One region of the Halomonas sp. DP8Y7-1 genome, then DNA from elsewhere that is predicted to be linked to it. Evidence: predicted binding sites of a transcription regulator. Region 1 holds the regulator's gene; the other holds the start of a gene.
What was found. Region 1 encodes sigma-54, which starts transcription at its own class of promoters, with help from an activator protein. Its sites were predicted from a motif close to TGGCACNNNNNTTGCTNT; they were not measured.

Region 1 (3,412 bases):
AGCAGGGCAGCATGCTGCTGACCGGTGAGCGTGTGGAAATTCAGCGCAACGACCAGGGTCAGCTATCCCGCGCCACGGCGACTGGCTCCCGTGCCTATCTGGAGCAGCAGCCTTCGCCGGAAGAGCCGGTGGTCAAGGGCTGGGGCAAGAAGGTGGTCTACCATGTTGCCGAGCGCCGCATGGAACTCATCGACCAGGCGGAATTGCACAAGGCCAATGACACCTTCGACGGCGCCTACCTGGAGTACTTTCTCGATCGCCGCGTCGTCCAGGCTCGCTCCAGCGCACAGGGTGTCGACGGCCAGCAGCGCATTCGCATGACCCTCGAGCCGGAAAGCCAAGGAAACTGATGAAGACTCTCCACGCTCGCCATCTGGCCAAGAGCTACAAAAAGCGCCGCGTCGTCCAGGACATCAGCCTGTCCATCGAACAGGGCAGCATCGTGGGCCTGTTGGGCCCCAACGGCGCCGGCAAGACCACCTCCTTCTACATGATCGTCGGACTGGTCAGGGCGGATGCTGGCACCATCAGCATCGACGATGACGACCTGAGCCGCGCGGCCATGCACCAACGGGCACTGGCGGGTATTGGCTACCTGCCCCAGGAAGCCTCCATCTTCCGCAAGCTGTCCGTAGCCGACAACATCATGGCGATCCTCGAGACCCGCAAGGACCTCGACCGCGACGGTCGCCAGGCGCGCCTTGAGCAACTGCTCGAAGACTTCCATGTCAGCCACATTCGTGACAACCCGGGCATGAGCCTGTCCGGCGGGGAAAGACGCCGGGTCGAGATCGCCCGAGCCCTGGCCACAGAACCCGCCTTCATTCTGCTCGACGAACCCTTTGCCGGGGTGGATCCGATCTCCGTCGGCGAGATCAAGTCAATCATTCGCCAGCTCAAGGCTCGTGACATCGGCGTCTTGATCACCGATCACAACGTGCGCGAGACGCTGGACATCTGTGACCGCGCCTACATTGTCGGCGACGGCCAGATCATCGCCGAAGGCAGTGCCGAGTCGATCCTTGCCAACCAGCGCGTCAAGGAAGTCTATCTCGGCGAAAACTTTCGCCTTTGACCACCATGGGCGCTGCCGGGCCGCTATGTTGGCAGGGTCTTCATGGCGCCCGCTCGACCTTGCACTGACGCGCATGCGGAGCACAGCAAGCCCTGCGCGCCATCCCCTGCCCACAAGTTGGCAAGAAGCTTGCATGGTACCTGACCCGCCGTTAGGGTAAGGCTTTTCAGCTCCACGAACGGAAGTCACATCATGGCCCTCAAGGCGTCACTGCAGCTGAAGATCGGCACCCAGCTGACCATGACCCCTCAGCTGCAACAGGCTATTGGCCTGCTCCAGCTTTCCACGCTGGACCTGCGCCAGGAAGTCCAGCAGGCGCTCGAGGCCAACCCGATGCTCGAGCTGGAGGATGAATTTGGCGAGCTGCAGGTCAAGGACAGCAAGGACGATGACTGGGCCGACGAGATCCCCTCCGAGCTAACGGTCGACAGCGACTGGTCCGATACCTATCAAGACCTTGGCACCGCCCCGGCCGGCAGCGCCGAGGCGCCCGACTTCGAGCGCCAGGCCAGCGGGCAATCCCTGCATGGCCACCTTAGCTGGCAGCTGGCCCTGCTGGACCTCAATGATAATGACAGGCGCATCGCAGAGTGCCTGATTGACGCGGTCAACGGCGATGGCTACCTGGTGGGACACCTTGACGATATCGCCCAGGGCCTGGCCGATGACGACGCTGCTGCCCCGCCCCTGCAGGACGTGGCGTCGGTACTGGCCAGGCTGCAGCAATTCGAACCTACCGGTGTATTTGCCCGAGATTTGCGCGAATGCCTGCAGCTGCAACTGGACAGCCTGCCCCGTGACACCCCCCTTCTGCCCCAGGCGGGAAGACTGGTACGCCAGTTTCTCGAGGCGCTGGCCAGCGGTGATCGTCGTCTGCTGAAGCGCCGCCTGAGCCTGACCGAAGAGCAGCTGGACGATGTCATCGAACTGATCCGTGGCCTCGACCCTAGGCCTGGCAGCCAGTACGGCGACAGCGACAACGACTATGTCATTCCCGATCTGGTGGTCCGCCACACCGAAGAAGGCTGGCGCGTCGAGCTGAACCCTGAGGCGATGCCACGCCTGCGCATTCAACCCGACTATGCGGCCTTGATCCGACGGGCCGACAAGAGCCAGGACAACCAGTTTCTGAAGGACCATCTGCAGGAGGCGCGCTGGCTGATCAAGAGCCTGGCAAGCCGCAACGACACCCTGTTGAGGGTCGGACGCGAAATCATGGAGCGGCAGCTCGATTTCCTCGAGCAGGGTGAAGCCGCCATGAAACCACTGGTGTTGGCAGACATTGCGGCCAAGGTCGAGATGCACGAATCGACCATCTCACGGGTGACGACCCAGAAATTCGTGCATACGCCACGGGGAGTGTTCGAGCTCAAGTATTTCTTTTCCAGCCAGGTGGGCCAGGATGGGGATGCCCATTCCAGCACTGCCATACGCGCCATGATCAAGTCGCTGATCCAGCAGGAGCCGCCTCGCAAACCGCTGTCTGACAGCAAATTGGTGGAGCTGCTCGCCGAAGACGGTGTCAACGTCGCCCGACGCACCGTCGCCAAGTATCGAGAAGCGATGAATATTCCCTCTTCAAGCGAGCGCAAGCGCCTGCGCTGAGCCCGGTCAGATGGCTCGAGACAGGCAGCGAGCAGAGCGCGTAGCGCAGTTACATGAAAAGCGCAAGCGCTTGAAATATCGCACGACATCTGCGTCTTAATGCGTAGAAGCAGGGGGGTTTGCAGGATCGGAAAAAGGGTTACAATCGAGCTACCACCCGCAAGAGCAAGGAGCCTTGTCATGCAAGTCAACATTACCGGCCACCACGTCGAATTGACCGATCCCCTGCGTGACTACGTACAAGAGAAGCTCGCCCGTGTGGAGCGCCACTACGACAACATCACCAATGTGCAGGTCACCCTCTCGGTGGAGAAGGAGCGCCAACAGGCTGCCTGTACGCTTCACGCTGCCGGTGCAGACCTGCATGCAGAAGCCCAGGACGGCGACATGTACGCCGCCATCGACGCCCTTGCCGACAAGCTGGACCGCCAGCTCGTCAAGCACAAGGAAAAATCCCAAGCCCGCGCCCAAGGCGCCGGAATTCGCTGACCTCTCATGACATTGGATGCCATTCTCCCCCCCGAGCGCACGCTATTTGACGTCCCGGGGGGCAGCAAGAAGAGGGTGCTGGAATTTTTCAGCACCTTCATTGCGCAGAACACACCAAGCCTGGATAGCCAGGAAGTCTTCAGTCGCCTGATCGGCCGCGAACGTCTGGGTAGCACCGGCATCGGCAATGGCGTGGCCATTCCGCATGCTCGCAACCCTCACTGCAAGGCCCCTATCTCTGGC
Region 2 (3,412 bases), on a different contig from region 1:
GCGGGCTATGCTGGTGCAGGGCGCGTGCCACCCGTTCCTTGCCCGTCCCTGACTCGCCGTTGATCAGCACGGTGATGTGCGAGTGGGCGAGTCGGCCGATGGCACGAAAGACCTCCTGCATGGCCGGCGCTTCACCAATGATCTCTGCATCCAGGCCTTCGGGAACGCTGACGGGCCGTTGGCGTTCTCGCACGTGGGCGACCGCTCGGCGCACCAGGGCAAGCGCCTCATCGACATCGAAGGGCTTGGGCAGGTACTCGAAGGCGCCCCCCTGATAGGAAGCTACCGCACTGTCCAGGTCGGAGTGAGCGGTCATGACGATGACCGGAAGATCAGGGTGCACCTCACGCACCTTTGCCATCAGATCCAGTCCATCGATGCCCGGCATACGAATATCGGTGACCAGAACATCCGGGGGTGAGGAGAGCAGACGATCCAGAATCGTATCGGCACGCTCGACCGCTTCCACCTGCAAGTCAGGCTGTGCCAGCGCCCGCTCCAGCACCCAGCGAATGGCGCGATCGTCATCGACGATCATTATACGAGCGGCATCAGTCATGACTCATCTCCAGGGGAATCAGCAAGCGAAATTCTGTGTGTCCGGGGGCGGACTCGCATTCGATCAGCCCGTCGTGCTGATGCAGCACCGACTGGGCAATCGACAGCCCCAGGCCGCTGCCCTCGGCCCGTCCGGATACCATTGGATAGAACAGGGTGTCACGCAGGGTGTCGGGAATACCTGGCCCGTTGTCGATCACACTGACATCGCAGACCAGGCGATGACGCTGGGCCCCCAGGGTGAACTGGCGTCTGGCCCGGGTCCGCAGGCTGATCACGGGGTCTGGGGTGTCCGACTCGACCAGAGCCTGCACTGCATTGCGCGCAACATTGAGCACGGCCTGGATAAGCTGTGCTTCGTCACCGATCAGCTCGGGCAGGCTGGGATCGTAGTCTCGCTCGATGCGGACCTGGGGCTGCTCTACCAGCAGCAGTGCCCGGACACGCTCCAGCACCCGGTGGATGTTCAGAGGCTCCCGGCGGCTCACGCGGTTCGGCCCGAGCATGGAATCGACCAGATCCCTGAGTCGATCCACTTCCTCGATGATGATGCGGGTGTATTCCTTGAGCGCGGGTGTCTGCTCGAGGTCACGCTCCAGCAGCTGTGCGGCGCCACGTATGCCGCCCAGCGGGTTCTTGACCTCGTGAGCCAACCCTCGCGCCAGCACCTTCATGGTCTCCTGGCGCGACTGCAGGGCCTCTTCTCGCGAGATCCGCAACAGCCGGTCCCGCGGCTCCAGCTCTAGCAGCAGGCTATCCCGGGACAACGGCGTCACCGTGTAGTCCACCGTCAAGGGTTCGCCACCGCCGAGGGTCAGCCGCGCCTCACGCTGGGTATAGGGGTGCAAACCGTCTCTGGCACGCGCCAGCACGTCGGCGATATCGTCTTCTCCGCCGACCCAATCTCCCAGCGGTACGCCGATCACTCGGGCAGCGCTGACAGCCAGCAGGGCTTCCGCTGCGGGATTCATCCACGTTGGACGCAAGTCCTCATCAAGCAATACAACCGCCGTGGTGAGGTGTTCGATGATGCCTGACGCCATGAGCGTATCCTGAGCAGATGAAGTCGTTCAGCCGAGCGTGAGGTGCACCCCCTGCGAGGCGCTGAAGGCGCCATCCCGAAGCAGGCGTCGTCAGCGAGTGCACTTCCTTAATGCAAGCAAGAAGCGGGCCAGACTCGCCTTCACCCAGACGATGACCACCGTGGTGCGCCGTGTACCCGCTGTCGTCCCACGGGGGAGCCTGGACACTCCTCCCCATGGACATGCTACTGCACCAAGCTGGTGCACTGCACTGGTTTAGGGCTTATGCCGAATGGGATTGGGGCCACGCCAGCGCGCCACCCGGGACCGACGTGACTCTGGCCAGATGTCTGAGCTGCCAGGGGGACAGGGGGACCAGGGGGACAGGGGGACCAGGGGGAACGGGAACAAGGGAGACAGGGAGCATTCGCTATCTACGATGACGCCCCATGGCGAGAAGTCGCGGGCACCGCAACGCGGGCTCGCTGCACGTGCAGCACGACAGCGTCGCTGCGCTGGCGAACCTTGCGATCAGGGTCGATCACGACCAGGACGATGCGGTGCTCTCCCCGCTCGAGCTGAGTCAGGGTCAGTGGAGAATCCCCCGTCGTCACCAGCACGCCATCGACCTCAAGCCCCAGCACATAACCGGCGTCAAGAGGCGGGCTTACGGCCGCCGCGACCTCGAGGCTGCCGCCAGCGCCGCTGGGCAGCACGCTGCCAGATGCCGGACGGGCAATGGCCAGTACCTCCCGTGCCAGGTAGCCCGGCGCAGCAGCGCTGATATCCCCCGGCAGCTGGGACAGTGCCGGGGGCAGAGGAGCACTCGGCACATGGGAGAGCACCCCTGGCACGAAGCGCTCTCCACCTTCCAGCGGCCGATCGCTATAGGTGACGCCGCCATGACGTTCGACGCGACGATAGAGGGCATCGGCGGCACTCCCCTGGGAGCCATACAGCAGCAGTATCGTCAGCAGCAGGCCTCTCGATACTCGCCAAAGCCATATCCGCTCCCGCCATATCCACCCCAGCCACATCAGCTCCAACCGGCATCGCCGAGCCGGCAGGCGGCCCGACGGCTGTGGCGACATGGCCTGCCGGCAGCGCGGGGGTAGCTTCACGGTGGCTCCTTGATGGGGGTGTCCTGGCAAGCATGCGATGCCTGTCCTGCCAGGCCAAGGGCATCGCTTGCTCGAGGGCAAGGCCAGGCCAAAAAAAATCGGCCCCGCTCAAGGCGGGGCCGATATACGACGCGGTGTCGTCGTCGCTGGATCAGCAGCTGTAGTACATGTCGAACTCGATCGGGTGCGTGGTCATGCGCAGGCGCTCCACGTCTTCGTTCTTGAGCTCGATGTAGGCATCGATCATGTCGTCGGTGAAGACACCACCTTCGGTCAGGAAGCTGCGGTCTTCGTCGAGAGCCGCCAGCGCCTGGTCGAGGCTTTCCGCCACGGTCGGAATTGACTTGCCTTCTTCCGGCGGCAGGTCGTAGAGGTTCTTGTCCATGGCATCGCCAGGATGGATCTTGTTCTTGATGCCATCGATACCCGCCATCAGCATGGCCGCGAAGCACAGGTAGGGGTTGGCGGTCGGGTCAGGGAAACGCGCCTCGACACGCTTGCCCTTGGGGCTGGCGGTGTACGGAATACGGATCGACGCAGAGCGGTTACGGGCACTGTAGGCCAGCATGACCGGTGCTTCGAAGCCCGGCACCAGACGCTTGTACGAGTTGGTAGAAGCGTTGGTGAAGGCGTTCAGCGCACGTGCGTGCTTGATGATGCCACCGATGTAGAACAGCGCCATTTCAGACAGGCCAGCGTACTGGTCGCCAG

Region 2: a site for sigma-54 is predicted at 1,715-1,732, ahead of glnL (nitrogen regulation protein NR(II)). Genes of this name have one in related genera too.

The regions. Positions count from the first base shown of each region.
Region 1 covers NZ_JAHVIN010000012.1:117,073-120,484, reverse strand. Annotated here, with positions in the region: gene lptA (lipopolysaccharide transport periplasmic protein LptA) at 1-350, shown strand, start outside; gene lptB (LPS export ABC transporter ATP-binding protein) at 350-1,075, shown strand; gene KUV41_RS14825 (RNA polymerase factor sigma-54) at 1,268-2,680, shown strand; gene hpf (ribosome hibernation-promoting factor, HPF/YfiA family) at 2,861-3,169, shown strand; gene ptsN (PTS IIA-like nitrogen regulatory protein PtsN) at 3,176-3,412, shown strand, end outside.
Region 2 covers NZ_JAHVIN010000004.1:41,592-45,003, forward strand. Annotated here, with positions in the region: gene ntrC (nitrogen regulation protein NR(I)) at 1-559, opposite strand, end outside; gene glnL (nitrogen regulation protein NR(II)) at 552-1,601, opposite strand; gene KUV41_RS04795 (hypothetical protein) at 2,015-2,701, opposite strand; gene glnA (glutamate--ammonia ligase) at 2,853-3,412, opposite strand, start outside.